DNA from 4 places in the Shewanella sp. 8A genome. Region 4 is predicted to be linked to each of the others. Evidence: predicted binding sites of a transcription regulator. Region 4 holds the regulator's gene; each other region holds the start of a gene.

Region 1 (7,776 bases), on a different contig from region 4:
GAATTGTTGTCCCTGAAAGACGGGATAGCAAACTCTTTGATAAAGGGTACGCGAGGGATTTACTATCAGTACCACCTAATGTAATAAGTATATTTTTTCTTTCATTGAGTGGTTTAAAAGAACATATTGAGAACTCTTTTCTAAGATATGTATATTTTGGACCTAAACAAAATTGGGAAGATGGAAAACGTTTGGCGTAACTTTCTAAATTGGCATTTGGTGCAGGATTTATCACTAGGTCAACAAAATACTTTGAGCAGTCTAGTCCATCATCAAGCTTAACTTTAAATAATTTTAGCTGTTCTAATGTGTGCCATTCACCTGATGTTAGATCATAATCGTCTATAAAGATAACGGACGCAGAAAAGGATGATAACTCGTTAAAAGCAAGCGGCGAGGAAAGAATTCGGGTTGAGAATCCTTCTTCTTTAAGTTTATCTAATAAAGCATCTGGACAGGTTTTATAGATAAAAAGTATTTGGAAATAAGCTTTAGCAGCTTGAGCAAGTGCAAATAAGCGCATGATATGCCCAGCACCAATTTTATGGCTACTATTACCATAAAAAACACATAGAGGTTTAGCCAGCAAGAAAGCCACCGTCTACCGCGAGAGTACTTCCCGTAATCTTGTTACTCATATCACTTAATAAAAAATATACGCAGTTAGCAACATCCTCCGGTTCACTTAAACCTAGCGGATGTGAAGCGAGAAGCATTGATGTTTGCTGTTCTCCAATTGTTAAAAATTGCTTATTTGATTTTGCTCCTTTTACAATTGCTGGAGCAACACAATTAACCCTTATTGATTTTGATGCAAGTTCTAATGCTGCCGATTTGGTCAGTGAGGTAAGTGCTGCTTTTGATGCTGCATATAAAGTGCGTGCTTTTAACCCTCGTTGACCCGCTGCTGATCCAATATAAACAAAGCTTGCCCCTGGCACAAAGTGTTTTTGCCGAGAAAAAGCGGCTGTAAGCATGACTGCTGCGGAAAAGTTAATGTCGAAATAATCTCTGATCTGTTTTGGGGAAATATTTCGAAGCGGACTGTATCCTTGAAAACTAGCATTGTGAATAAACCCATCGATCGGTCCATATTTTTCAACTATTGTCATCGCGAGAGAATTGATATGATCCAGTTGGCTCAGATCGAACGGAATCACATAATGCTCGTTGCCTAATTGTGCTTTTGTTTGTTGTAAGGGCTCTTCTCTACGACCTACAAGAATTAGTTTAGCACCTTCAGCATCCAATTTTTGGCAGATGGCAAAGCCTATTTCAGAGTCAATTGCTGCGCCTGTAACTAGGTATTGCTTATTCTTCATATTCATTTTTATTGTTGCACCAAAGAAAGTGGCTCGAAATCATCTTCAATTTCAATTATTTCTGGCGACACAATGGGGCCTATATCCGTGATTATTGCTCCCCAAGACCAACCAACACCAAATCCTCCTAACATTACCTTTTTAGTTTGATTATCAAAAAAATGTTGAAGCTTATGACATATGGCTAATGGCACTGATGCACTTGAAGTATTGCCAAAATCTTTCATATCTATGAGATACTTATCACCCTGGATTTTTGATTTTTTTCTGAGGTGTTCGAGGATAAACTGGTTGGCTTGATGCATAACAACCATATCAAGCTCATCAACTATTAGATTGGCTAATCTAAGAGTATCTTTTACGAGTTGAGGTACGACTTTCAATGTGAATGAAAATACAGCCGCTCCATTAAGATATAGACGAGAGTCATTATAGAGTCGTTTTTCTTCTTCTTCTGATCTTGGCGTTAATTCTGGTATGGTAGGATTACGCCTCCCGCCCGCTTTTACGGCAATATGCTGTCCACCAGTGCCATCTGTCCCAAAAATCGCATATGAATTAGGCCAATTCTCATCATATTCAAGAGCAGTAGCTACTCCTGCATCACCAAACAAAGGAAGCGTACCGCGATCTTCAGGGAGTAGGTGTCGGCTTGATGTATCTCCACAAAGTACTAAAGCACGCTTACCATTTGAGCTGTTTAGTAACTGACTAGCGATCCAAGTTCCATAGACAAAACCAGAACAACCTAAACTAACATCAAGGCATGCAGAAGAAGTTGGAAGTCCTAATCTGTTTTGAATTAAGCAGGCTGTTGAGGGAAGCGCATAGTCGGCATCTTGCGATACGTAAATGAGAACATCCACCGATTCTGGTGACCAGTTCAAGCGTTGAAGTAAAACCTCTGCGGCAGCAATACACATATCAGATGCACAAAGATGTGGAGGTAAAATCCGGCGACTATGTATCCCTGTGCTAGCATATATTTTATCTGCTTCTTCTTGAGTAAAGATCTCTGGAGTTTCAACATAGGAATGCCTATGGGGAGGCACGGCAGCTTGCATTCCTGCAATTTTGACTGATTTGATCACGGCTTCCATAAATAACCTTGTTGAAGTAAGAATGGGTATTGGTTTTAACTATAACATTGAATAATATAGCTTGAAAGTACCAAACTTGTTTTGGAAACACTCTAACTTCTTGCTTATAAGGCAAATTTTAGGAATACAGATGACAGTCACTCGAGTTGAAAATGTTACTATCTCTGGAATAGTATCTGTGCTACCCGAAATAGAAAAGTTGAACCGAGACGCCGTTTCTTCTCAAGACTCGCAAGAAATGGCGCGTATTGTTGCTGCTACGGGGATTGAATCGAAACGTGTTGTCAGTCAGGGGCAAACTGCCCTAGATCTTGCCACTAAGGCTTGTGAGTTACTTCTAAGCAGTATGGATTGGGCTGAGGATGACATCGCTATTCTTCTTTTTGTCACTCAAACGCCGGATTATCCTTTGCCTGGTAATGCTGTACAACTCCAACATAGACTTGGTTTAGATAAAAACACTTTGGCTTTTGATATTAATTTGGGATGTTCCGGTTTTGTATATGGACTGTGGCAAATATCACAGCTATTAAATACTTTACCGCGGAGCAAAGCTTTACTTGTTGTCGGTGATACAACCAGTCAACAATATAGTGAAAATAATCGTTCAGTTTCTGCACTGTTTGGAGATGCTGTTAGTGCGATTGCGATTGAGAATTGCAAAGACTGTGATGACATGGTTTTTTCCCTTGGAACTGATGGTGCTGGCACTCCTTATCTGATTCAGCCTTTCGGAGGCGCAAAAAAACCTGATGAAAAATTCGAACTGTTTATGGATGGTATGCAAGTTTTTGTATTTACCCTAAGAGAAGTTCCAAAATCAATTCAATCATGCTTATTTGAAAAAAAATGGCAAGTGAATGAAGTTGATTTCTGCATAATGCACCAAGCAAATGAAATGATGTTAAAGCGATTAGGTGATAAAGTCGGATTCGCCGAAGAGCAAGTGATTATATCTATGCGAAAAGTGGGTAATACGAGTTCTGCATCGATCCCATTAGCCTTATGCTTGTCTCTTTCTGAAGAGTTGCTTACCCGAAAAAATAAACTAGTTCTTTCGGGGTTTGGTGTAGGCTGGTCCTGGGGAAGTGTTGCATTGACTTTAGATAAATTATCCGTTTGTACTTTAATAGACCTATCGCTCAACTCTAATTTGTAAATAATGCTCCATTAAGATATGTTAGTTAGCATATCGGGGATTTCAAACTCTAGATAATCAGCCAGTGACAACCAATCTGATCTTTCATGTGCAGACAACATTTGAGGTAATAAAGATGCGATTCTGCTTTTCTCCATGTCAGTACTGATAATAGTCTCTAGTTTATCAAGACACATTCGAAGATGCTTAGCTCCTTGAGCTTCTTCCCCTAGCCTAAGATGTTTTGATGTGATTAGTAAGTCATTTATTAGCAGAGTTATTTCAACATTCTTATTCATTTGTGAAGTCCTTGTACTGTGCTCCTAGTATTCTGGCGCCATCTAGCGAGGATTGATAAAATTTTATGTTAGGTTTAATTTTTATATAGCGTTCTAAGCTTCTCAAATATCCTCTAAAGTTTAAATCAGTTTCCACTCTATCACCACGTCCATTAAGGACCCAATGTTTGGCATTATTTATTTTTGGTCCCAAAGAACCATCAGGCCAGAATGCATGAGTTTTATTCTTTGCATAACAAAAGTCACAACCAAACATGGATATCTCATAAGCACCCAAATAAGCTGCTAGATCTATAATAGGGTGAATTACACTACCATTAGTATATAAGCGCAATTTTGGTTGGTAGTTTGATAGAGTATCGTATCTTGCATGTTTTGAATATGCACAATATCTATTTCCCTTCCATTCTTTAACAATGTCAGGTGATATAGTTGGAAAATACACTAATGAAATATTTTCTGTATCCTCAATAGGCATATGGTCTAGACGAATATTTATATCAATACTAACAACAATATCTGGATAGATGCCATGATTTACTAACCCTTTTAATGAGGTGTCGGCAGCAATCATTAATGGTCTTGTGTTGTCTGGTAACTGTCGCTGTTTTAGCAAAAAATCATAGTGATCTTCTAGTGTTGGGCCTGAGGCTATAACATGACACCGAGGTTTCTTATAATACTGTATAAGCAAGTCTGCACTTGGATCATTTTCAATATTTTTTGAATTACTGTTAAATCGAAACTCAACTTTGTCGTTATTAAGGTGTTGCTGATTAGCATAATTACGATTTAGCTCATATACAATTAAATCTCGAATAATAGCATTTTCATTGCTAACTAAATTGAGTTCTGGTGTGATTGCAATATAAGGAAAACTTAGAGTTTTTCCTGCTTGCTCATACAAGTTCACATTCGGATGACTGAGCCATTCCCTCTGATCGGTGTAACAAAGCAGTAATGCGAATACGGCTAAGTTTAAAATGCAAACTTCGATTTTTTGATATTGCGGATTATCCGTTAATAGACTCGGCACATCACCCATACCCACGCCATAAACTGTGACTTGCTGAACATTTGAGGGAAGGGTACTAATAAACAGCTGTGCTTCAGCGATGCGGTCATGGCGACTGCTGAGCTGAATGCCATTAACACTGATAGTTTGGTTTTGGCCTTGAACTAAGTGCGCATCAAGATGGTCAATTGATTGGCTTTTTATCGCTGCAGCCACAATTGGCCAGCGTTTAGCGATAATATTCAGATTAGTGGCAAATAGTTCAGTCATTCCGTTTCCTCGGAAGCTTTCGTGTTGATATTACCGACATCACTATCTGGTCTCTCCACAGGGACTCGAACCCCGATCGGCCGCTTAGGAGGCGGCTGCTCTATCCTGTTGAGCTATGAAGAGACGCTGGTGATTATACTGGTTTTATCTTTGATTAAAAGGCTTATGATTTAGTTGCTTAAATCTTAAGCGCGATGTCGTTTATCTGTACATTGTAAACCGCATTTTGGTCAACGAGTACGGCTGTTGCACTTTCTTCACTCACTTGTTCAATTTGCACTGTTGCTCGGCTTTTGGTAGCAATGGCACGCATTTCATTGAGTCTATCCGGTAAATTGCGTTGTAACACCACTTGGAACTTATCACCAACTCGAATGCCATGTTTTCGGCCTAGGTTGAGAATAATCCGATCTCCTTGACGACTGACAACTTGCCCAAGTAGTGGTCTACAGTTGAGCGTGTTATCAATATCGCGAGTCGCTTCTTGCAGCAGTTGGCTGATATTTTTGCCGTAGGATGAACGCCAAAATCTATCACTATTGGGGGCAACAATGGCTTGTTCCTCAAATTCCCACCGAGCCGATGTGCTGTAGGTTTTGTTCCATACTTCTTCACCGCTAATGCCGTGATAAAGGCTAAGCTTTAATTGGAACTGTCTTTGTGGCGCTTCATCCCACCATCCCATAAAGGTGGCTTGTACTGGCTCGGTTGAAATATCAATAATTTGCGGTAGTAAAATGTATTGGCTATCGGTAATTTCACTCAGCCAACTCGGAAGTCTATAGCCGCGGATATCGACCAGTTCTTGTGCGATATCGAGCCTTTCTTTGGCATGGATATGGCTGTATCCAGTTGATGAGTAGCCATCAATACTATTACCGAGTCTTTCGGAGATGACTTCTTCAAATCCTGATAATTGGCCGTAGCGTAATTGTGCTCGATCTTTTATTTGGGCTTGGGGAATAAGGATCGCGGCTTTTAATTGGCCCGTTGGGCATTGTTGTGTTGGGTCATCATTCAGATCGAGCCTGAGCGACACATAAATTTTATTCCCTTGAATGCGTTCACTCACTAACTGAATACTAATCGCTTGAGCGTTACGATTAATGGCGAAGCTGTCTTGCGTGAGATTGCCGTTGGTGGTTTGTTGTTCACTGGATATTTGGATCCCGGTGCTGAGGGTGGCATAGCTAACCGCTTGATTGATGGCTTCTTCCCGCGCTTGGGCGATGTTGCCATTGGTGATGATTGCTTCACCACTGGCTTCGACCCATTCTGCTTGCGCTTGATTAGCTTGAAGTGCGGCCAGCAGTAGGCTGCTAATGATGAGCAAGTGCTTTCTGAGTATGTTCATTAATAAGCCCTTCAGGTCAATTGTGCCAATCAGTTGAGTCAGTTTAATGGCGGTTTTATTGGCTGTAAAAGCAAGTTTCGTGCCTAATTTATGAAATATACCCAAACCATCTGAAGTTGCTGAATAGGTATAGAGGGTAAAGTTATTGGCACTGTTGTCGATAATCAGGTGAGTTAATCAAGGATTGTATTTTGACTTGGTCTAATATTTGCAATCTTTTTGACTAAAGATTGCGGCTCGCTTTGAGGCGCATTGATATCGATAATGAGGTTATTCCCATGCTAAAGCGTGCGTTCATTCCCCTGGCTCTTTTGGCGCTGATTGGGTGTGCGACTAAACCCGTTGTGCCGCCAAAACCTAGCCTAGTTGATGGCAATGGTTTGCCGCCTACGGCGACAATTAATCATCTAGCGCAGCGAATTGTCACTGAGTTAGTCAAACAGAATGATGCCTTGCGTCCTGATCAACCTATCGTTGTAACTACACCAGTATTAGTGGGCGACATGACGAGTACGAATGCGGTTGCGCTGCAATTGCAGCAGGGACTCATGGCATCGTTGCACAGTTTTCAATTTAATGTGGTGGAGTTAAATCTCGCCGATGGACTGCGTGTTACTGGTGAGGGCGATTTTATTTTGACGCGTGACTGGCAAAAATTGTCTACTAATTTGCCTGTTGACCATATTGTGGTATCCACGATGAGCCCGACGACTAATGGCTTAGCGATTAATACTCGAATCGTTACCTTAAGTAACAACCGAGTGGTGTCAGCTTCACAGACCTTTGTTACACAAAAAGAATTAAGCAATTATATGCAGCCCTCTGAGCAAGTGATCTCCCACGATGGGATTTTATATCGTCAGTCGGCTCCCGGTATGAATGAAGTGCGTGTATTAGGAGATGGAAAATGAAACGCTACCTGTTGGTGATTGCGGCGCTTCTACTGACAAGTTGTGCCTCTAGAGACAAGTATGTGCAGTGGGAAGATGTTCCTCCATCTAGCTTCCCTAAGCTAACGGCCATTGGTTATGCCCCGTTAGCGACTCAACCAGCGAAAGAGCAATCTCAAAGAATGTTGATGGCGATGCAGGCCTCAAAAATCGTGGCTTATCGTGAACTGGCTGAACAAGTGTATGGACAAAAGATCACCGCTAACAGCAGTGTCAGTGATTGGATGCTAACCGATGATAATGTTAAAGCTTCAGTCACTGGGGTGATCCGCGGCGCAAGAGTAGTTAAAAGTTATCCCGCAGGTGAGCATTACGTTACTGAGTTAGA
Region 2 (7,776 bases), on a different contig from region 4:
ACGGCAAAGGATTCCACATCGGTCATTTCCTGCGTGGCATCACCACGGCCAGGCATGAAAGGTACTGTGATATTGACTCCCGCAGCGTGGGCGGCCTTTTCAATCGCCGCAGCGCCACCGAGGACAATCAAGTCGGCAATACTGACCTTTTTGCTTAAGCTTGCCTGCAATGCGCTCAACACCTGCAATACTTTTTGCAAACGCTCGGGTTCGTTGGCCTGCCAATCTTTTTGTGGCGCTAAACGGATCCGTGCGCCATTGGCGCCACCGCGGAAATCCGAGCCTCGGAAGGTGCGCGCGCTGTCCCACGCGGTTGCGACCAATTCGGAAACACTGAGTCCCGAGGCTAATAATTTCGCCTTCAGGTCGACAATCTCACTGGCATCTAAACGGTAATCGACGCTTGGGATCGGGTCTTGCCAAAGCAAATCCTCATTCGGCACCTCAGGCCCCAAGTAGCGGCTCTTAGGCCCCAGATCGCGGTGAGTTAACTTAAACCAAGCACGGGCAAATACCTCGGAGAAATAGGCGGGATCTTGATAAAACTTCTCGGAGATCTTGCGATACTCGGGGTCCATTTTCATCGCCATATCCGCATCGGTCATGATGGGGTTAAACTTGCGATTAGGGTCGCCCACTGAGACGACTTTATCTTCCTCTTTAATATTAATAGGTTCCCACTGCGAGGCGCCCGCTGGGCTTTTTTTCAATTCCCAATCGTAATTTAACAGTAGGTGAAAATAACCGTTATCCCATTGAGTGGGATGAGTCGTCCAAGCGCCTTCGAGACCACTAGTCACGGCATTTGCACCCGTGCCTGGGCCTTTTTTGTTGAGCCAGCCTAACCCTTGCGCCTCAAGATCTTCGCCCTCGGGTTCAGGGCCAAGATCCTGTGCCTTACCATTGCCATGGCATTTGCCCACCGTATGGCCACCGGCGGTTAAGGCCACAGTTTCTTCATAATTCATCGCCATCCGTGCAAAAGTGACACGCACATCTTGGGCGGTGCGCAGGGGATCGGGTTTACCATCAACCCCTTCTGGATTCACATAAATCAGCCCCATCATTACGGCGGCTAAGGGATTTTCAAGGTCACGCGCGCCCGAATAACGGCTGTTAGGATTATCACTTGGCGCGAGCCATTGTTTTTCAGAGCCCCAATAAATGTCCTTCTCTGGGTGCCAAATATCCTCACGGCCACCGGCAAAACCAAAGGTTTTTAAGCCCATAGACTCGTAGGCCACATTGCCCGCGAGGATCATTAAATCCGCCCACGAGAGCTTGTTGCCGTATTTTTTCTTAATCGGCCAGAGTAAACGGCGCGCCTTGTCTAAGTTGGCGTTATCGGGCCAGCTATTGAGTGGGGCAAAGCGTTGATTACCCGTCCCCGCACCGCCACGGCCATCGGCAATGCGATAGGTTCCCGCAGAGTGCCATGCCATGCGGATCATCAAGCCACCATAATGCCCCCAATCGGCTGGCCACCAATCTTGGCTATCGGTCATAAGGGAATGTAAGTCCTGCTTCACGGCAGCGAGATCAAGGGTCTTAAAGGCTTCACGGTAATTAAAGTTGGGATCCATGGGATCCGTCTTCTTATCATGCTGATGCAAAATATCGAGATTAAGTGCCTTAGGCCACCAATCCATATTGTTGCTGGCAACGGCTGAATTTGCCCCATGCATCACGGGGCATTTACCTTGAGAGTGTTGAGTCTTGTCCATGGAATATTCCTTTACTTATGGCTAACGAAGAGAATGACCCTATAAGGCATCATTAGGCTAATCAGGTTTGGACGTCTTCTAAAACGTTTATCGTTTGCATTAATCCCTTCTGCACTGTTCCAAAGTGACGATTAATGCACCATTCGGTCTGTATACTAAGCAAGCAAAATGACAACATTTCAAACTTCTGCCACTAAAGCTAGGTAACTGTAACAAGAACAGCAAACCCTAGCTCAAAAAGCGGGCACAGATCACACTATTGGTGGTTTTTACATCACTATCTTGATTTTAATCAGACCGCGGGACGAGTTTATCGTCAATACTCATCTCAAATAAGAACAATAAAACGCTTATATTCTTACTTGAGGTGAATCTATGCGACAGAGACGCTTGCAACTTATGCAGTCACTTTTTGATGAATATATTGAGATGTACGCTGCACGGGATGACAAGCTCACAGCCCGCTTTAGCGATACTTTTAGTGGTTATGCAGGTAGCAGCGATATTCTTGTCACCAGTAAAGATGAATGGGTAAAAATAACCCGTCAGGACTTCGCCCAAGTCCCCGAACGGATCCATATTGAAGTGTTAGATCTTTCACTACAGGATCTTGCCGAAGATATTATTGTTATTACCGCATTTTTCCATATACACCTCCCTATTCCAGACTCGATACTCAGCCAAGAAACCGCAAGGTTAGTGCTGATTTTTCGCCAAGAAAGCCAAGATTGGAAAATCGTCCATAGTGGAATATCCATTCCCTATGGTTTAGCAAAACAAGGCGAAATTTACCCGATGACGAGTTTAGAAGAGCGCAATCGAGAGCTAGAGTCCATTATACAAGCGCGAACCTATGAACTTGCCGAAGCGAACAATAGACTCGAAAAACTCAGCAATACCGATGGGTTAACCAATATTGGCAACCGTAGATTGTTTGATCAAATGCTGCAAAAGGAATGGAGTCGTGGGCAACGCAACAACACGCCACTCTCGCTTATCATGCTCGATATTGACCACTTTAAATTATTTAATGATTTTTATGGCCATCTCGCAGGAGATGACTGTCTCAAGATGCTGGCGAACAGCTTATCTCAATCAGGTCGTCGGGCAGGTGAATTGGTCGCACGCTATGGCGGCGAAGAATTTGTTATTTTACTCCCCAATACGGATCACCAAAGCGCACTCGACACCGCCAAGCACGTACATCAACTTATTCAATCGCTTGCTATACCCCATATTAAAACCAACCTAGGCATTGTCACGGTCAGCGTGGGTGTTGCGTGTTTACTCCCCTCAGATAAACATAATGCCTTAGAATTAGTCCACCAAGCAGATACCGCCCTTTACTTGGCGAAGTCCGCAGGTCGTAACTGCATACGCTCAGTACATGAACCTGAAATATAGCCATTAAAAAGCCCCGCTAAGTTGCCTTAGCAGGGCTTTATTCACTCTATGGCGGTCACTTTAGGTGCCCACCACAACCACCATTAGCCGCGGCTAGCGCGCTTACGGTCGTTTTCAGTTAAGTGTTTCTTACGAACACGGATGCTCTTAGGTGTTACTTCAACTAATTCGTCATCATCGATAAACTCAAGCGCTTGCTCAAGTGTTAAGGTGATTGGCGTAGTCAGAACCTGCGCTTCGTCAGTACCTGAAGCACGCATGTTGGTCAGCTGCTTACCTTTCAAGCAGTTTACGGTCAGATCGTTAGAGCGAGCGTGAATACCCACTACTTGACCTTCATAAACTTCGGCCGCATGGCCGATAAAGAGACGACCACGGTCCTGTAAACCAAACAGTGCGAAGGTCAATGCTTTACCAGTCGCGTTAGAGATCAATACGCCGTTAGCGCGTTGACCAATGTCGCCACCTTTATGTGGACCGTAGTGATCGAATGAGTGGTAAATCAAACCAGTACCTGACGTTGCTGTTAAGAACTCAGTTTGGAAACCGATTAAGCCACGGCTTGGGATAACAAAGTCAACGCGCACGCGACCTTTACCGTCAAGCTGCATGTCTTTCATTTCAGCTTTACGGATACCCAGCTTCTCAATCACTGTCCCTTGATGTTCTTCTTCAACGTCAACGGTCAGGGTTTCAAAGGGTTCACACAGTTCACCATCGATGGTTTTTAAGATAACTTCTGGGCGAGAAACTGCTAATTCGTAACCTTCACGACGCATGTTTTCGATCAGGATAGATAAGTGTAATTCACCACGGCCAGATACCGCGAAACGGTCTGGACTGTCGGTTTCTTCAACACGCAGTGCCACGTTGTGCACTAATTCCTGTTGCAGACGCTCAAGAATGTTACGTGAAGTCACGTACTTACCTTCTTTACCCGCAAAAGGTGAAGTGTTGACTTGGAAAGTCATGGTCAGTGTTGGCTCGTCAACAGATAAAGGCGGCATCGCCTCTACATTGCCAGCAGCGCACACTGTGTCCGAAATTTTAAGCTCACCCAAACCGGTGATCGCCACGATATCGCCCGCGTTTGCTACATCAACTTCGGTACGCTCTAAGCCCATGTAACCTAATACTTGGCCCATTTTACCGTTGCGTACTTTACCGTCGGCACCGATCACGCTCACCTGTTGGTTAGTCTTGATGCTACCACGGTTAATGCGGCCCACACCGATAACACCCACGTAAGAGTTGTAATCGAGCTGAGAAATTTGCATCTGGAATGGACCATCCGCATCAGCATCAGGTGATGACACTTTTTCAACGATAGTCTGGAACAGTGGCGTCATATCTTCGCTGACAACATCTGGATCTAAGGTTGCAAAACCGTTTAATGCAGAAGCATAAACGATTGGAAAATCTAATTGTTCGTCAGTTGCACCTAAGTTATCGAACAGGTCGAATACTTGGTCGATAACCCAATCAGGGCGAGCACCTGGACGGTCAATCTTGTTGATAACAACGATTGGCTTTAAGCCTTGGGCAAACGCTTTTTTGGTTACGAAGCGAGTTTGTGGCATTGGACCATCAACGGCATCAACCAGCAACAATACTGAGTCAACCATAGACAGAACACGCTCAACCTCACCACCGAAGTCGGCGTGGCCAGGGGTATCAACGATGTTGATACGATAATCGTTCCACTTGATGGCAGTATTCTTTGCCAGAATCGTGATTCCACGCTCCTTCTCAAGATCGTTGGAGTCCATCACCCGCTCAGTAGCTTCTCCCCGGGTTGCAAGGGTTCCTGATTGCGACAGCAACTTGTCTACCAGGGTCGTTTTGCCATGGTCAACGTGTGCAATAATGGCGATGTTACGTAAATTCTCTAGCACGGATAAACCTCTTACCATCAAACAAAATTAGGGATATTACAATATTCGTTACAGCAATCTACGTTGAGTCGCCATAAAAAAGCGTGACATTCTACTCCAGAGCGGCCATATCGCACAGGATTATTTTTGAACACTTATAAAACTATTTTTTTGGGCCTATGCTAACGAATCAGTTATGGCGATAAGACAAATAACCCAAATGCACCGTTTCAGCGCAGGCAATTTGCCATATTATTTCGACGTCAGTACGACTAACCAGCTGAAATAACTATTCTTCACCGGAATGGCGTAGCAGACTATGCGCTTAAGGCCGCCATAAGTATAGCGAATAACCCCAATTCGGCAGACCCGTTTTTTCGTCCAAACACATCAGTATGCCCAAACCGCTACCTAAGTATTTTCTCGATAGCCTCAATAAATGGCTTTAGACGCAGTTTCAATAAACTCTATTCCCACCTAAGAACAACAAGACTAATCAATTGATTTTTAATGATAAGCAATGAAAACAAGCCAAAATCATTATCAGAAAAACAGCTTATCATCTCACTGTTTTGTGACATTATGGCGAGCACTGAAAACAGTGACCTTACGCGGTTATCTAGACTTATTTATATGCTAAATTCATTCTGTTTTGCTGAGCCTAATTGATAGTAACAGGCTAACAGCGAGTATGCCGCCCAGCTTGAATATGGATATGAATTAACCAAGCAAGCCTATGCTCATCGTCACTGCACTAAAATGGGGGATGCATGGTGCGCACCAAAATGGATGAATGCACCAAAATGCCACATCAAAACGCACCAATAAAGTGCAATACAGAGTTAAAGATAGTGCAATAAAACACATATTCATTAATTATCAACAAGTTAAATTATTGGCATAGATATCGCTTTATAGCTAGTAAGTTTTGCTCAAGCACAACTTGAGTTAAAAGATTATAGAAGGGACATCCCTTTACCCTACCGGAGACTTGAGAATGTCAGTTGAATCAGTTTTAAAGCAACTTGAAGAATTAGAAGTTAAGTTTGTTGATTTACGTTTTACCGACACCAAAGGTAAAGAGCAGCACGTATCTATCCCAGCTCATCAGGTAGACGCTGACTTCTTCGAAGACGGTAAAATGTTTGACGGCTCGTCAATCGCTGGCTGGAAAGGCATTAACGAATCAGACATGGTACTGATGCCAGACCCAACTACGTTCGTACTGGATCCATTCACCGAAGAAACCACTGCGCTGATCCGTTGTGACATTCTCGAGCCAGGCACTATGACTGGTTATGACCGCGACCCACGTTCTATCGCGAAAAAAGCGGAAGAATACTTACGCTCTACCGGTATCGCTGACACTGTATTAGTTGGACCAGAACCAGAATTCTTCCTGTTCGACGATGTCCGTTTCGGTACTGACATGTCTGGTTGTTTCGTGAAAATCGACGCTAAAGAAGCGGCATGGAACTCTGGCACTAGCTACGAAGGTGGCAACACTGGTCACCGTCCATTCGTGAAAGGCGGTTACTTCCCAGTAGCTCCTGTTGACTCATCACAAGACTTACGTAGCGCTATGTGTTTAGTGCTCGAAGAAATGGGTCAAGTGGTTGAAGCTCACCACCATGAAGTGGCGACTGCGGGTCAAAACGAAATCGCAACTCGCTTCAATACCCTGACTAAGAAAGCGGACGAAATCCAAATTCTGAAGTACGTAGTACACAACATGGCTCACGCCTACGGTAAGACTGCGACTTTCATGCCTAAGCCAATCGTTGGCGACAACGGTAGCGGTATGCACGTTCACCAATCTCTGGCGAAAGATGGCGTAAACCTGTTCGCAGGCGACAAATATGCTGGTTTAAGTGAAACTGCACTGTACTACATCGGTGGTATCATCAAGCACGCTCGCGCACTGAACGCTTTCACTAACCCAAGCACTAACTCTTACAAGCGTTTAGTACCACACTTCGAAGCGCCAGTGATGTTAGCTTACTCAGCACGTAACCGCAGCGCTTCAATCCGTATTCCAGTGGTACCAAGCCCTAAAGGTCGTCGTATCGAAACTCGCTTCCCAGATCCACATGCAAACCCATACTTAGGTTTCGCAGCACTGCTGATGGCGGGTATCGACGGTATCCAAAACAAGATCCATCCAGGCGAAGCGATGGATAAAGACTTGTACGATCTGCCAGCGGAAGAAGCGGCTGAAATCCCACAAGTAGCGACTTCATTAGAAAACGCCCTTGAAAACCTGCAAGCTGACCACGAGTTCTTAACTCGCGGCGGTGTATTTAGCGAAGATTTCATCCAGTCTTACATTGCACTGAAATCTGCAGAAGCTGAGCGTGTAAGCCGTACAACTCACCCATTAGAGTTTGAAATGTACTACAGCCTGTAATGGCTAGATGCATGCAATTACTCACTGTATAAATGCATGCATAAAGTATCAAAGCCCCAACAGTTTTGCTGATGGGGCTTTTTGTTTCTTGAAGGTATACGCTACTTTCATGCTGGTGCAATGACCAACACTTTTCTCTAAATGGCGACATAGCCAACCACTTATTTATCATCAAAAGAAAGCATACCAGCAGACACCACTGCAATAACAACAATAGGGACAGATGTCGTTTAAGACTGAGCTAAACGCGGTATAAAACTAACTTATAGGCAGAGGCGTTAACTACAGCGACACTAAAGTTGGGAGTCTCTTTACTGTTGTCTCATTACTGCTGCTGAATAATTGACACATATATTCATGTGGTTAG
Region 3 (7,776 bases), on a different contig from region 4:
TGTTAGAAATCCGTTTGTACTTATAACGCCTTACGCTTTTAGATCATTGCCTAAGCTGGAGATTGTTGAGGTTTTACCTTTATCGTTATACGTCAGCGTGGTGGCATTTCGGCTCGCCTGCAAGGCTTGAGCAAAGCGGTTTAGGCTTGCAAGATTCATCTCGATCAAACTAGCATTTTGTGCGTTGAGATCTTTGCATTCTGCTAGAGCCTCTTTAACCACTGCCATTTTATCGGATAGCTCCACTTGCTCTGTGAGTAAGGCTTTATCGCTGTGACTAGCCAGCAAGTCATCATTTGCTTTAAGGTCTTGTAGACATGTTGATTTTTGCTCAGCAAGCGACAAAAGCAAATCGGCGTTTTGGTCAACCAAAGCGCCTTTTTCCTTAAGAATAATTTGTTTAAGAACAGCCAAATGGGCGTGTTGTTGATCTACCAGTTTAGCTATTTCTGTCATAGTTACTCTTTATTAAGCTCATTTAATTCTGCTTCGAAGCTGGCAATATTCGCAGCCAACTTTTCGGGATCAATTTTATAACGACCTTCGGCAATGGCTTGTTTTATTTCGGCCACCTTCTTTTGGTCGACTTCAGGTAGACTGGCCATTTTGGTTTGAGCTCCTTGTAACTGTTGAGCTTGAGCCGTAATGACAACAGAGTCACCTTTTAGTTGAGTTGATTTAGCCGCTACCTGAGAGGTTTTCTCGCTTTCGCTGCTTTGTTTAGTGCTGTTTGAACGGACTTGTGCGGCCGCTCCGGCGTTAAATTTGCTAATATCAATTGCCATTTTAGGCTCCAGCGTCATGTATACGGATTTCTTAACTGGGGTATCGGCAGCTTATCGAAAAGCTTTAGCTTATTTTACATTCTAACTTCTACTTCGCCAATCGCCGTAATTATGGCATCTAGCTCTTTGTTAGAACTGCTATTTTTGATTCGAATTTGGTCGCCGATATTACCATCTTGCAGCGCCTCTCCCACAGTTTTTAGTACGAAGTTATTTGAACGCACATAAATCGACACTGTGTCATTTTTACAGACAAAGCAAAGGTTGTTCGCAAAAATAGGATAATTTTTCGCGACTCGGCGTTTAACTCTCACGCCTGTAAGCTGATTAGTATCGCTAAATTGCATACCACGCAAACTATTTTGGTCAACATAGCGGATCTCGACCTGTGAAGGACTGATTAATTCACCTGGCGCTAAGGTTTCGGTTGCGACCACAACAGGAAAAAGAATGTCTACTCTAACAGACATAAAAATCTGCCAAGGGTAGGCGAGATCGGGGGTATCACAACTGACTTTTATGGTGTTATTACGGCTAATTTCGCGTTCAGAAGCTAATTCGACCCTTATTGGTGATGTGCACTGTGCTGGCAGCATTCGGTTATCGACCGTTTGTGGATTAATGTCGACTTTCGCATTTGCAGGTACAGCAATCTTTTCATTAATAAGGGCTTTAGCTAATTCGGATATCGCCGATACGCTAGGTATCACGGGTTCAGCCTTAGCTGCCGTGGATAGAAAAAGTGCGAAAATACTCAAAAAATAGACTAAATTTACTTTCATAATGAAGAGACTAGCTTGTAACGCCAGAATACACCTATACTTTTATCAAGCGTGAAACTGTTCAATGCTTCTTTCTTAGATTTTTGGTGTCAGAAGTTTGACTTAGTTTCAACTATGTTTATCGATAACAAGACGTAAGCAATTAATATGCCTATACTCAAACGAGTTTTAGGGCCGTACATAAACAGAACAACAAGGCAGAGTTATGTCGAGTATTCTTGATTCAGTCAACAAACGAACCCAACTCGTAGGTCAAAACCGGCTAGAACTATTGCTATTTAAGTTAAATGGTCGTCAACGGTTTGGGATAAACGTATTTAAAGTGAAAGAGGTTTTGCAATGCCCGCCATTAACGACATTGCCTAAGCTCAATCCTTACGTCAAAGGAGTTGCCCATATTCGCGGCACAACTATTTCTGTTATCGATCTGAGTGCGGCAACGGGTGGGCGTCCGTTAGCGAGCACTGAAAATTGCTTTATCATCATTTCGGAATATAACCGTAGTGTGCAGGGGTTCTTGGTTAGTTCTGTTGAACGTATTATCAACATGAACTGGGAAGCCATTATGCCGCCACCGCAAGGTGCTGGGCGTTATTCCTATTTAACCGCGGTTACCGAGATTGAAGGTGAGTTGGTTGAAATCTTGGACGTTGAAAAGATTTTAGATGAAATCTCACCTGTCAAAACGGCCATTAGTGAAGAGGTTAATGAGCAACTTACTCTCGATAGAAGTCAGCATTACCATATTATGGTGATTGATGATTCTGCGGTGGCACGCAAGCAAATTATTCGGTCGTTAGAGTCGTTAAATTTACAAATTGACACGGCAAAAGATGGTCGTGAGGCACTTGATAAGCTCAAGGCCATTGCAAGTGAAATGAATAATGTTGCCGATGAAATTCCACTCATTATCTCCGATATTGAGATGCCCGAAATGGATGGTTATACCTTAACGGCTGAGATCCGTGATGATCCTAAGCTTAAAAATATCAAGGTGGTACTGCACACCTCATTAAGCGGTGTCTTTAACCAAGCCATGGTACAAAAGGTTGGTGCCAATGACTTTATCGCAAAATTTAACCCTGACGAATTAGCTGCGGCAGTGAACAAGCATTTAAGTTTGTAGTGAGAGTGTGGGTTAGTGCCTAGTTGAGCTTTACGCTATAATCTAGCCCTTATTACATGATTGTTGTGCACTTATTTTGGTGCTTGCTATAGGATCTAGGACGTGAATGTGCCTGATAAATCACTCGCTGAAGCAGAATATAATCAATTTAGGTTGTTCTTAGAACAACATAGCGGCATCGTGCTAGGTGAAAATAAACAATACCTCGTACGTAGTCGTCTCGCGCCATTGATGGGCAAATATAACCTTCCTTCGTTATCCGATGTGGTAAAGCATTCGATGAAACCCACGGAACGAGCTTTACGAGCTGAAGTTATTGATGCCATGACCACTAATGAAACCTTATGGTTTCGTGATCGTTATCCATTTGAATTGCTTAATAATGTGCTATTACCAGAATACAGTAAGTTAGGTAGACCTTTAAAAATATGGTCTGCAGCTTGCTCGTCGGGTCAAGAGCCATATTCTTTAGCGATGACCATATTAGAGTACCAGCAAAAAAAACCTGGGGCGCTGCCTGGTGGTGCCTCGATTCAGGCAACGGATCTTTCGCCTTCTATGTTGGAGCGTTGTAAAAATGCTGAGTATGATAGTTTAGCGTTAGCACGTGGATTGTCTGAAGAACGTAAGCGGCAGTTTTTTGATGCTTTGCCTTCTGGCAACATGCGCATAAAGGATAACGTTAAACGTCTAGTCAATTTCCGTGCTCATAACTTGCTCGAGAGTTACACTTTGTTGGGTAAGTTTGACATTATTTTTTGCCGAAATGTGTTGATCTATTTTGCCCCTGAGGCAAAAGCAAAAATTTTGCGGCAATTTGCTGCCGCGTTAAATCCCAAAGGTATCCTCTTTTTAGGCGCATCCGAATCCATTGCTGGCCTTACTGATGAATTTGATATGGTTCGTTGTAACCCTGGCATTTATTACCAAAAGAAAACTTAAGGATTTGATTTTAATTGATAATTACCGGCATAGTTCGGTAATTTTTTTATCTGCTATATCCCTCACAAACTTTATTACCTCCCATAAAAGTATTGGCACATGAATTGCTTTGTTCCCGTGAGTGACACGATGGAGGCAATTTTATGGCGATTAATTTTGATAAGGCACTGGGTGTTCACCAATTCACCTTGGGGATCCGTGCTGAGCGGGCTGAAGTGATTTCAAGCAATATCGCAAATGCTGATACGCCACATTATAAAGCCCGTGACGTCGATTTTTCTGCCGCCTTAAATGTTGCTAAAACCCAGCAACAACAGCGTAATAGCTTAGAGATGACCGCTGATGAGCAGCATTTTGGGCTAGCGCAGCTAACCGGGCAGTACGTTAAATTTCGAGTGCCGAATCAACCCGATACAGGGGATGGCAATACTGTCGACGTTCAACAAGAGCAATCAGCATTTATGCAAAATGCTCTCGAATATCAAATGTCTCTGGGGTTTTTAGACAGTAAATTTAGCGGTATGAAAAAAGCGCTGAGAGGGGATTAATCATGAGTTTATTTAATATCTTCGATGTTGCGGGGTCTGGCATGTCAGCCCAGTCTCTGCGGCTAAATACTACCGCGAGTAACATTGCTAACGCAGATTCAGTCTCCAGCAGTGTAGATAAAACTTACCGTTCTCGTCATCCTATTTTCGAAGCCGAAATGGCCAAGGCGCAAAGTCAGCAACAAGCTTCCCAAGGTGTCACGGTGAAAGGCATAGTCGAGAGTGATAAGCCCCTATTAAAAGAGTATTCGCCGGATCATCCGATGGCGGATGCTGATGGCTTTATTTACAAACCAAATGTCAATGTCATGGAAGAAATGGCTGACATGATTTCAGCTTCTCGCTCATATCAGATGAATGTTCAAGTGGCTGAGGCGGCAAAATCTATGCTGCAACAAACACTTGGGATGGGTAAATAATATGCGTTATTTAGGAGGTACGTTGTGAGCCTCATTAACCAACTGAGTCAAACCTCATCGCAGCTGACTCAAACAAACACTCAATCGAATACGGTATCAACCAATACCACGAAAACGTCGACTAGCTCTACAGGTAACCCATTTTTGGATGGATTACGTTTGCCGAATAGTTCTGCTGTTCCAGAGGCTAAGAGTCAGCAGCTCACTCAAGAGGATTTTTTCTCATTACTCAGTCAGCAGTTATCGATGCAGGATCCCTTCAAGCCCGTTGATAACGACCAGATGATTGCACAAATGGCATCTTTTTCTACAGTCGATGGCATTTCTAAGTTAAATGATCAAATCGTTAATTTAAACAGTGTGATGACATCAAGCCAAGCTTTGCAAGCATCGGGATTAGTTGGGCGAAAAGTGCTGTTACCGACAGATACGGGTTATATCTCTGCAGAAAGCCCAGGCTTAAATGGTGTGATCAGTACTTCAGAGAAAATTCCCGTCATTAATGTTCGAATCGAAGATGATAAAGGGCAAGTCGTTAGAACATTTACTGTTGATGGTAGTAAGGGTGGTAACACTGATGTCAAGTGGGATGGCTTGAATGATAAAGGAGAACCCGTTGCCGCAGGTAATTACTCGATTAAAGCATCGGGTTTGGTGAATGATAAATCACAAGCGTTAGCTGTATCGACCTATGCGCATGTGACCAGTGTTTCTTTAGGTACTGCAGCGACTGGCGCCATTTTGAATCTCAAGGGTGGAATGGCCTTTAAACTGTCGGATGTACTTGCGATTAGTGAAGTTTAATCGTAATCAAGATTGTAAATGGACATCACACTTGTCCATCATTGAATTGAGCAAATGTAGAGGTGAATTATGTCGTTTAACATTGCATTGAGTGGCATTTCTGCTGCGCAGAAAGATTTGAACACTACTGCGAACAATATCGCGAATGCTAACACCATTGGCTTTAAAGAATCGCGTGCTGAATTTGCGGATGTTTACGCTAATTCAATTTTCTCAAACTCAAAAACCGCTGTGGGTGGCGGTGTGGCTACGAGCCAAGTGGCGCAGCAATTCCACCAAGGTAGTTTGCAACTGACGAATAACTCGTTAGATTTAGCGATTAAAGGCGGTGGCTTTTTTGTAACTGCGTCCGAGATAGGTACCTTGGATCATCAGTTTACTCGGGCAGGTGCTTTCAAAGTCGACAAAAATAATTATATGGTTGACTCTGCTGGGAATTTTTTGCAGACCTTTCCAGTAGACAAAGATGGTAACTCTACCTCTGTCAGTTTAACGACAGCTAAGCCAGTACAAATTCCTGATACTGCAGGTAGCCCTGTTCAAACTGAAAACGTGACTTTGCAGATGAATTTAAATGCAAAAGAAGGTTCACTCGACCCTGCTGCTTTTGATCCTTTAGACTCCAAAACCTATAACAGTGTGACATCCATGACGATTTATGACTCTCTGGGTGAGCCACATATCATGACGACCTATTTCGTCAAGCCAAATAATGGCTCATATAATGGTGAGAACAACTGGGTTGCATACTATGCCATTGATGGTAAACAAGTTGATATTTCTGGCCCTGCTGGTACATATCAGACTGACACCAATGGTGATGGCACTCCCGATGCCTCTGGCACAGCTCAAACGGCTGGCGGCTGGAAGGGATCGGTTCTGAAGTTTAATTCTGTCGGTGTGTATACTGGGAGTGATCCGGCAGTCGTCGCCACCGAAGCGCTAGGGGTTGGCGGCGCTGGCGTGTTAGGCCCTGGTGCTGATGGCACTCAAGCCGTGACTATTAAATTTAATGCACCAACCCAATATTCAGCTCCCTTTGCCGCCACTGAATTGTCACAGGACGGTACCACAGTAGGGCGTTTAACCAATGTCGAAATTGGTGAAGATGGTTTGATCACTGCCAGTTACTCCAATGGTTCAACAGTGCCATTAGCCCGCGTTGCTTTAGTTCGCTTTGCAAACGAACAAGGGTTGACACAAGTGGGTAATACCTCGTGGAAAGCCAGTTTATCGTCAGGTCCTGCGCTGGCTGGTGAGCCTAACAGTGGTACGTTTGGTAGTCTCAGTTCTTCAGCGTTAGAGCAATCTAACATTGACTTGACGACTGAGCTGGTGGATTTGATTTCGGCACAACGTAACTTCCAAGCCAACTCACGTACGCTGGAAGTGAATAACACTCTGCAACAAACTGTTCTGCAAATTCGTTAAGTTAATCTTGCCTCTGCTAAGTGTTGCCGCAAGCGGCAACACTTAGCCTCTTTCTGTTGTGCATTCATTCGTTTATTAAAATCTCCTAATTTATCAGTTAACTAGCTGCTTATTTTATTGGCATGATGCTTGCTTTGCTATTGTCAGGTTGAAACTTTGACGGAGCAGTCTGTGGACAAATTCCTTTATATCTCCATGAGCGGCGCTAAGCAAAATATGAATGAGTTGGCGTTGCGTGCCAACAACTTAGCCAACGCAAATACCGATGGATTTAAGTCGGATATGGCGCAAGCCAGATCGATGCAAGCCTTTGGTGAAGGATTGCCGACAAGGGTCTTTGCCATGGTTGAAACCCCCTCCGCCAATTTTCGTTCGGGCCCGATTAAATCTACTGGACGCGATCTTGACGTTGCCATTAAAGGTGACGGTTGGTTTGCCGTGCAAGCACAGGATGGTAGTGAAGCTTATACCCGTTCTGGCAGTCTCAGTTTTGACTCAACAGGTTTATTGCATAACGACCGTGGTAATCCCGTGATGGGTGATGCCGGACCGATTGTGTTACCGCTGCCAATTGAAAAGGTCACTATTTCACAGGATGGGATTATCTCTGTTCGTCCTCAAGGTGCGACGACAGAAGTTGTCGAAGAGGTAGGAAGATTAAAGTTAGTAAACCCCGGCAATGCACAAATGATGCGCGGCGAGGATGGATTGTTCCGTTTGGTATCCGGTGATCCGGCGCCTGCCGATCCCAGTGTATTTGTAGAAAGTGGTGCTGTAGAGGGCAGTAACGTCAACCCCGTAGATGAGATGGTGTCCTTAATCGACCTACAGCGACAATTTGAATTGCAAGTGAAGATGATGAAAACCGCGGAAGAAAATGACCGCGCTTCATCCTCATTAATGCGGATTAGTTAGGAGATAAATTATGCATCCAGCGTT
Region 4 (7,776 bases):
GCCTTAGTCGATGCGGGAGTGGGTCTACAGGTGCAAATGTTTGCCCGTAACCAGCTCTGCGCCATTGCTCAAGCGGAAGTGCCACTCACTAGCGCGAACTTATTAGACACCCTGCTCGCGTCGCAAATTAAGCTTGGTACATCAACGCCAAAAGCCGATCCCGCTGGCGACTACGCTTGGGCAGTGTTTGCGAAAGCCGAGGCTTTAAAACCCAATGCGAAAACTATATTAGAAACCAAAGCCATGCAGCTAACTGGTGGGCCTGAGAGTGCTAAACCGCCCAAGGATCGTAATCCCTATGCTTGGGTGATGGAAAATAAGCAGGCGGATGTGTTCTTAACCTATTGCACCAATGCGGTGCTGGCACAAAAAGAAGTGCCGAGCCTTAAGATTGTCGATTTACCGCCAGAGTTAGCTATTGGCGCCGACTATGGCCTATTGGTGTTAAAGGATGCCAATAGTGCGGCCGCACCTTTAGCCAAGTTTATTTTATCCCCTGAGGGACAGGCAATTTTGAGCAGTTATGGTTTTCAGCCGCCTAAAAAATAATGTCTAATAGACTCATTAAAAATGGCGCGAAATAGCGCCATTTTTGTTGCTCGCTTTAGCAAGGCTTGGGCCAGTGCTAGTGCATTAAATATAAAGTCGCTAATCCGAGAAAGGCAAACAGACCTATTACATCGGTGACTGTGGTGAGCACCATGCCGCCCGCCAACGCCGGATCTACTTTTAAGCGCTTTAAGATCAGCGGAATACTGGCGCCTGCTAGTCCTGCGACTGTCATATTGATGAGCATCGCACCGCCAATCAGGCTGGCAAGCGCCATATCATCTTTCCAAACTAATACCGCGATAAACACTAACATCGACCACATTAAGCCATTCAAAAAGCCAATAGCTAGCTCTTTGCCTATCAGCCAGCGGGCATTACTTTGGCCAATATGGCCTAGGGCAATCCCGCGGATCACTAGGGCCAAGGTTTGGTTCCCTGCGACGCCGCCCATGCTCGGTACAATCGTCATTAAAATCGCAATCGTGGCAAACTGTTCAATAGTGCCCTCAAACATATTGCTGACAGAGGCCGCCAGCAGAGCCGCAAATAGGTTGATCGTGAGCCAGAGCGAACGGCGGAAGGTACTTTTGAGTACAGGGGCGAAGGTGTCTTCATCATCGTCCATCCCCGCCATCCCCATCATAGAGTGCTCGGCGTCTTCACGGATAACATCCACCACGTCATCGATGGTGATCCGGCCGAGCAACTTGCCCTCACTATCGACCACGGGCGCTGACACCCAGTCATGGCGCTCGAACAGTTGCGCCACTTCACTGTCGGACATGCCCACGGGAATGCTCTCGATATCGGTATCGATAATGCTGCTGATATGAGTATTGGGATCGCAGGTGAGCAGATCCGCAAGTTTGACCCCACCAAGCACGCGATCGTGTTTATCCACCACGTATAAAGTATCGGTAGTGTCGGGCAGGTTGCCCCGTTGGCGCAAATAACGCAGTACCACATCGATATTGACATCGGGTCTTAAGGTTACTGTGTCGGTGTTCATTAAGCTGCCTGCGGTCTCATCGGGATAAGAGAGCGCTTGCTCGACTCGCTGGCGGTTTTGCAGACTCATCGACTGTAATACTTGTTTATACACAGTATCTGGCAGGCTTCGCAGAATATAAGCCAGATCGTCCGTATCCATGCTGGCGGTAGCCTTGGCGACTCGCTCTGGACTCATGGTGCTGATCAGCGGGTCTTTTAACTCTTCGCTGAGTTCATCGAGAATATCCCCGAGCTGATCTTGATCGACGAGTTGCCATAACACTTGCCGAGCTTTGGGAGGTGACGATTCTAAAATCAATGCGATATCTGACGGCGCCATATTTTGTAGCATTTGCCTGACATGCACAAACATACCACTGTTGAGGGCTTGACTCAGTTGGTCGAGGCGGTGTTCGGCTTGTAAACTGTCTGAGGCTTCTACAGGCATGTTTCCTCCATGGCGGCGGTGGATGGGTTGGCGTTTAGCTATTGAGGACTTAAGCCAAAGCGCAGCAGTACATTGTAATTTAGCGCACGGGAGGGCGTCGAGTCACAAATGTGTTTTACTGGTATAAGGTGCTGAAATCAAAACCAAACAGGATACTGAATACCGGCAGGGATCATCGAGATGATACCATCAGCAGGCTTCGTCAAACTTAGCGTCGATAAGGGCACAAATGGCATTAAGTGCAGGCTCGGCATCCGGGCCTTCGGCGATGAGGGTGATGGTTTTACCCATGCCCGTCTCGAGCATGAGTAGACCCAATACACTGGCGGCAGAGGCCTGTTTTTCACCTTGGATCAGCGTAATGCTGGCATCAAACTCAGAGGCCAATACCACGAGCTTTGTGGCGGCACGGGCATGTAAGCCGAGTTTATTGCAGATGGTGACTTGGCGCTCAAGTTTTGGCATGGCTCAACTCTCGATGGCGCGCATTGACTTTATGTTTGCCATTACTAAAACGTTTAGCTAGTTGCTCGGCTACATAGACTGAGCGGTGTTGGCCACCTGTGCAACCAATCGCAATCGTCAGATAGCTACGATTATTGCGCTCTAAATGCGGCAACCAGGTTTCGAGCAAATTCTCGATTTGCCAGATGAACTTATTCACCAGTGGCTGGCGATTTAAAAACTCCGCTACGGGTTCATCTAAACCGGTGAGAGGTCTAAGCTCCGGTTCCCAATGGGGATTTGGCAAAAAGCGCACATCAAACATAAAGTCAGCTTCGGTCGGCATACCATGCTTAAAACCGAAAGACTCGAAGTTGATCACCAGTTCCTTATCGACACTGCCAAGGAGTATTTGCCGCACTTGGTCGCTGAGTTCATAGATATTCAGATTCGAGGTATCTATATAGTGATCCATCTGCTGTGACAGCGGCTCCAGCAATTTGCCTTCAAGTTTGATGGCTTCTTGCAGTGACACTCGGCTCTTAGATAAGGGATGTAAGCGCCGCGTTTCGCTATAGCGTTTTAGCAGCACTTTATCGCTGGAGTTTAAGAAGAAGCTGGTGAGTTCAGTGCCCGTAGGCAGGCTGGCAAGCTGTTTAACCAGCACTTTGTCTTGCTCTGGTAAATTGCGCACGTCAACACTGATAGCAACGAGATCGTTACTGCCTTTGAGCTGTTCAAGCAAACTGCCAATCAAAGGCAAAGGCAAATTATCGACACAATAGTAGCCGAGATCTTCAAGCACTCTAAGTGCGACCGATTTGCCTGAGCCTGAACGCCCTGACACTATGACCAGTTTCATCCAATGATTACCTGATAGAGTTCCGTTTCATCATGCGTCTTGCGCAATTGTTTTAATATTTGCTTGTCACTGAGCTTTTCAGCCATGCATGACAAGGTACTTAGGTGCTGCTGACATTGGTCGGCAGGCACGAGTAGTGCAAATAAAATATCGACGGGTTGTTTATCGATAGCATCAAAGGCTATCGGCTCCTCACATTTTATCAATATCGCTATGGGTTGTGTTATATCGGTTAATCGACCATGTGGAATGGCGATACCGTTACCTATACCTGTGCTACCCATCTTTTCGCGCGCCACGAGGCTTTCGAAGATCTCTTGAGATGAGAGGGTGGGGTACTGGGCAGCGGCTAAGTCGCTGATGAGTTCCAGTACCTTTTTCTTACTGCCCGGAGTGGCGCAGGTTGTGCACTCCGGCCGCAGTATGGTACGAAGTTCCATTGCTAGTGTTTTGTTAACTTCTCTTTGTGTTTAATAACCTGACGATCAAGTTTATCAATCAGGACGTCTATGGCAGCATACATATCTGCATGCTCTGAAGTCGCGAAGACTTCACCACCGGTGAGGTTGATTCTCGCTTCGGCAATCTGTTGCATTTTCTCAACATTGAGCACAACGTGCACATTATTGATCTGTTCGAAATGACGTTCAAGTTTTGAAAACTTTTCCTCAACATATGCCCGTAACGATTCAGTAATCTCGATATGGTGTCCACTTAGGTTTATTTGCATAGAAACGTCCTCCGATACTCACAATAGGCTATAAACTTTTACGCTGATTGGAAGGGGGAATAAGCATCGCTTCTCGGTACTTCGCAATGGTTCTGCGCGCAACGTTAATTCCCTGTTCTGCCAGAAGTTGAGCCATCTTGCTGTCGCTTAATGGTTTTTTCTGGTTTTCCGCTGCAACCAGTTTCTTAATGAAAGCTCTGATTGCTGTGGATGAGCACTCACCGCCATCATCCGTCCCGACGTGGCTTGAGAAGAAATATTTTAGTTCAAAAAGTCCTTTTGGGGTATGCATGTATTTTTGTGTGGTCACCCGTGAAATGGTGGACTCATGCATCTCTACCGCCTCGGCGATATCGTTTAGGACCATAGGTTTCATGGCTTCTTCACCATATTCGAAGAAACCCTGTTGGTATTGCACTATGCAGTTTGCTACCTTGAGCAGTGTTTCGTTGCGGCTTTCAAGGCTTTTGATAAACCATTTAGCCTCTTGCAGATGGCCACGAATAAATTGGCTATCAGCTTGATTTTTTGAACTTCGGGCCATTGCTGCATATTGCTGATTTACGTTGATTTTTGGCATGCAGTCAGGGTTTAATTCGACCACCCAACGGCCGTTTTTCTTCGACACCGATACATCGGGGATCACATATTCTTCATCGACAGGGGTGATGAGTAAACCGGGGCGAGGATTCAAGGTTTGGATCAGCGCAATACTGTCCCTTAACTCGTCCTCTTTCAGTTTGGTCTTACGCATTAACAGCCTAAAGTCGCGAGCGGCGATCAGATCTAAATGATCTTTGATCAGCATGCGGGCGTTTTCGATGTGAGGGGTATCAGGCGAAAAATGAGATAGCTGGATCAGTAAACATTCGCTTAAATCCCTTGCCGCGACACCAACGGGGTCGAAATGTTGAATACGCTTGAGCACGGCTTCAACTTCGTCGAGTTCAATCTCGGGATTGCCCATGGCTTCGAGGATATCTTCAGTGCTTTGAGTGAGATAACCTTGATCGTCAATGGCATCAATAATCGCGGTGGCAATGGCTAAATCGGTTTCAGAGAAGGGTGTGAGGTTTTTTTGCCATTCTAAATGTTCGTACAACCCCTCGCTAGTTTCCCCTTGGAAGGGCATGTCATCTTCACGGCTGGCGCCAGAACCTGAGTTTGGCGATGCGGTAAATACTTCATCCCAAGTGGTATCCATGGGTAACTCTTCGGGCAGAGATTCTTTGGTCAGCGACTCGGCAATGTCCACGGTGGAATTATCTTGTTCCTGTGGCTGGGCAGTCGTTTCGCTAAAGTCGGTATCGGCGATATCTTGCTTACGTTCGCTAGGCGCGTCAAATTGCTCCTCTTCCAGCTCGAGAAGAGGATTAGAGTCTAAGGCTTGCTGGATTTCTTGTTGCAGTTCCAATGACGACAGTTGCAGCAGGCGAATGGCCTGCTGAAGTTGTGGCGTCATGGTTAACTGTTGACCCAGTTTGAGCTGGAGTGACGCTTTCATGTTACCGCTGATCCCTAGGTTATTATTGTGAGTTTAGGTCGCTTGATATCATATGGATGGAGCCTAGCGCTCTCAAATTCAAGGCTTATTAGCTTTGTTTTAGTAACTATAGCCTGAATTGTTCACCTAAGTACACAGCCCTAACTTGCTGATTGTCTAAGATCTCTGCGGGTGTGCCCTCGGCAATAAGATTACCGTGACTCACAATGTAAGCATGTTCACAGACGTCTAAGGTCTCGCGCACATTGTGGTCTGTGATAAGTACTCCAAGGCCTCGGCTCTTAAGCTGCTCGATAATTTTCTTGATATCGATAACGGAGATCGGATCAACGCCCGCAAAGGGCTCATCAAGCAGAATAAACTTGGGGTTGGCCGCTAAGGCGCGGGCAATTTCGACGCGGCGACGTTCACCGCCCGATAAGGACATGCCTTGGCTGTCACGAATATGGGTGATATGGAACTCTTCTAGCAGTTGCTCTAGTGCTTCTTCGCGCTGGTCACTATTGAGCTCTTTACGGGTTTGCAGTACCGCCATGATGTTGTCGTGTACGGTTAATTTACGAAAGATACTCGCTTCCTGTGGTAGGTAACCAATACCTTTGCGGGCACGCAGATGCATAGGATCGGCGGTTAAATCATCATCGTCGATAAAGATATGGCCTTTATCGCTTTTAACTAAGCCCACGACCATGTAAAAGGTGGTGGTTTTACCCGCACCGTTAGGGCCGAGTAGACCGACGACTTGACCCGTTTTTACTGTCAGGCTGACATCTTTGACAACCTGGCGGCTTTTATAACTCTTGGCGAGATTCTGTGCTTTTAAGGTGATTTGGGTCATTTAGAATCCTGTTTTTTCACAGGTTTATCTGTTGGTGTATTTTTGAGTTCTTCCTGATAATTATCAGGTTGAATAATGGTAATTACGCGATCATCACCATTGCCGCTACTTTCGGCGATCAGTTTTTGCTGAATAATATCGTAACGAATTAAATTGCCTGTAACTTGACTACCCGCTTGGTCTAGGGTCGCTGTACCAGTTAGGGTCAACGTCCGAGTGGCCATTTCATAGCGAATCTCTTTGGCGCTAGCAGATGCAGGGCGGCCATCATCAAGGATTTGGCTGTAGGTTGCTGGATTTCCTGTAGCCAGTAAGACTTTACTATTTTCGCCTTCGACAGAAAATGCACGGAGTTGATCCGCATGGATTTTAATTGAGCCTTGAACAACTTCAACGGGACCGAAGAAAATGATCTGATTGTTTTTAATGTCCGCAGTTTGACTGACGGCTTTAATTTTCACTTCTTGCTGTAAGTCACCGATCTTGGCGAAGGCATTCATGCTTATCATTAGCATTAGGCTGGCAAGTAATATGTTATTTTGCTTCATAGGTTCCTACTACCTGACTGGTCAATTGCACTTCCTGCGCGTTAAGGTCGGCATAAAGGCCTTGCCCTTGAATATTAAAATCTTTCCCTGTGACGTAAATGATGCGGTCAGAGGTCATTATCATTGTGTTGAGATCGAGTTCTAAAAAACTGGTGGACAAGGTTTGTATCGGTTCACCAGGGCTGATGGCATCGATAATAACATTATTTTCTAATACAACCTTGCCAGTATCTTTGTTGAGTCGACCTTGATCGGCTCTGATCTGCCATTTTGCTTTACCTTGGTCGGGATACACAAGATAGACAGGCTGAATAAAGTCGGTTTGGTTTTTAAGCTCATAGTGTTCCATGTGCTTTGCCGTGACGCGACTATTGACTTGTCCTTGCTCGTTAAACTCGATGCTGCGCAGATCTTCGATAATGTAGTCGGGTCTGTCTGTATCATTCAGGCTGCTATCGGTATCGCCACCGCGTTTTTGTTGGACCTGCCAATACAGCACGAGTGCAGTACCAAAAAAAGCAATAATGGCGAGGGTCACACGACTCATATGCTCATCCCATGGGCTGAGGTAAATTTGTTTTGACTCAGAAGTAACAGATCTGTCAGCTCTCTGAGCGCACCATGACCACCATTTAACTGGGTCACAAAATGGGCGTGTTGGCGCACATAGGGATGTCCATCGGCGACACAGACGGCAAGACCGACGACATTCATCACTGGCAGGTCGACAATATCATCACCGATATAGGCAACTTCTTCTGGTGTGACATTGTAGAGCGACAGCAGTTCTTCATAGGGGACAAATTTATTATCCACACCTTGATAAATATGGGTTACACCGAGGGCCGTCATGCGGTTTT

Evidence for each region. The regulator sigma-54, encoded in region 4, starts transcription at its own class of promoters, with help from an activator protein. The targets are predictions, from matches to a motif close to GTTGGCACGNNNNTNGNNT.
Region 1: M0413_RS05845 (flagellar assembly protein FlgT) is a predicted target of sigma-54. The motif match lies at 6,567-6,585, and genes of this name have one in related genera.
Region 2: glnA (glutamate--ammonia ligase) is a predicted target of sigma-54. The motif match lies at 5,897-5,915, and genes of this name have one in related genera.
Region 3: flgA (flagellar basal body P-ring formation chaperone FlgA) is a predicted target of sigma-54. The motif match lies at 1,704-1,722, and genes of this name have one in related genera.

The regions. Positions count from the first base shown of each region.
Region 1 covers NZ_JAMDJP010000005.1:177,544-185,319, forward strand. The annotation lists gene M0413_RS05810 (PseG/SpsG family protein) at 1-589, opposite strand, end outside; gene M0413_RS05815 (SDR family NAD(P)-dependent oxidoreductase) at 579-1,322, opposite strand; gene M0413_RS05820 (3-oxoacyl-ACP synthase III family protein) at 1,331-2,422, opposite strand; gene M0413_RS05825 (ketoacyl-ACP synthase III) at 2,553-3,581, shown strand; gene M0413_RS05830 (hypothetical protein) at 3,593-3,859, opposite strand; gene M0413_RS05835 (motility associated factor glycosyltransferase family protein) at 3,852-5,144, opposite strand; tRNA gene M0413_RS05840 (tRNA-Arg) at 5,192-5,267, opposite strand; gene M0413_RS05845 (flagellar assembly protein FlgT) at 5,323-6,498, opposite strand; gene M0413_RS05850 (FlgO family outer membrane protein) at 6,777-7,409, shown strand; gene M0413_RS05855 (LPP20 family lipoprotein) at 7,406-7,776, shown strand, end outside.
Region 2 covers NZ_JAMDJP010000006.1:85,114-92,889, forward strand. The annotation lists gene katG (catalase/peroxidase HPI) at 1-1,724, opposite strand, end outside; gene M0413_RS06370 (diguanylate cyclase) at 2,100-3,128, shown strand; gene typA (translational GTPase TypA) at 3,212-5,023, opposite strand; gene glnA (glutamate--ammonia ligase) at 6,000-7,409, shown strand.
Region 3 covers NZ_JAMDJP010000005.1:185,491-193,266, forward strand. The annotation lists gene M0413_RS05860 (flagella synthesis protein FlgN) at 31-456, opposite strand; gene flgM (flagellar biosynthesis anti-sigma factor FlgM) at 459-785, opposite strand; gene flgA (flagellar basal body P-ring formation chaperone FlgA) at 860-1,567, opposite strand; gene M0413_RS05875 (chemotaxis protein CheV) at 1,773-2,693, shown strand; gene M0413_RS05880 (CheR family methyltransferase) at 2,796-3,635, shown strand; gene flgB (flagellar basal body rod protein FlgB) at 3,779-4,183, shown strand; gene flgC (flagellar basal body rod protein FlgC) at 4,186-4,602, shown strand; gene flgD (flagellar hook assembly protein FlgD) at 4,627-5,406, shown strand; gene flgE (flagellar hook protein FlgE) at 5,476-6,837, shown strand; gene flgF (flagellar basal-body rod protein FlgF) at 7,009-7,752, shown strand; gene flgG (flagellar basal-body rod protein FlgG) at 7,763-7,776, shown strand, end outside.
Region 4 covers NZ_JAMDJP010000021.1:2,937-10,712, forward strand. The annotation lists gene M0413_RS15580 (molybdate ABC transporter substrate-binding protein) at 1-549, shown strand, start outside; gene mgtE (magnesium transporter) at 626-1,990, opposite strand; gene M0413_RS15590 (HPr family phosphocarrier protein) at 2,180-2,455, opposite strand; gene rapZ (RNase adapter RapZ) at 2,442-3,296, opposite strand; gene ptsN (PTS IIA-like nitrogen regulatory protein PtsN) at 3,293-3,736, opposite strand; gene hpf (ribosome hibernation promoting factor) at 3,739-4,026, opposite strand; gene M0413_RS15610 (RNA polymerase factor sigma-54) at 4,055-5,530, opposite strand; gene lptB (LPS export ABC transporter ATP-binding protein) at 5,637-6,368, opposite strand; gene lptA (lipopolysaccharide transport periplasmic protein LptA) at 6,365-6,916, opposite strand; gene lptC (LPS export ABC transporter periplasmic protein LptC) at 6,903-7,463, opposite strand; gene kdsC (3-deoxy-manno-octulosonate-8-phosphatase KdsC) at 7,460-7,776, opposite strand, start outside.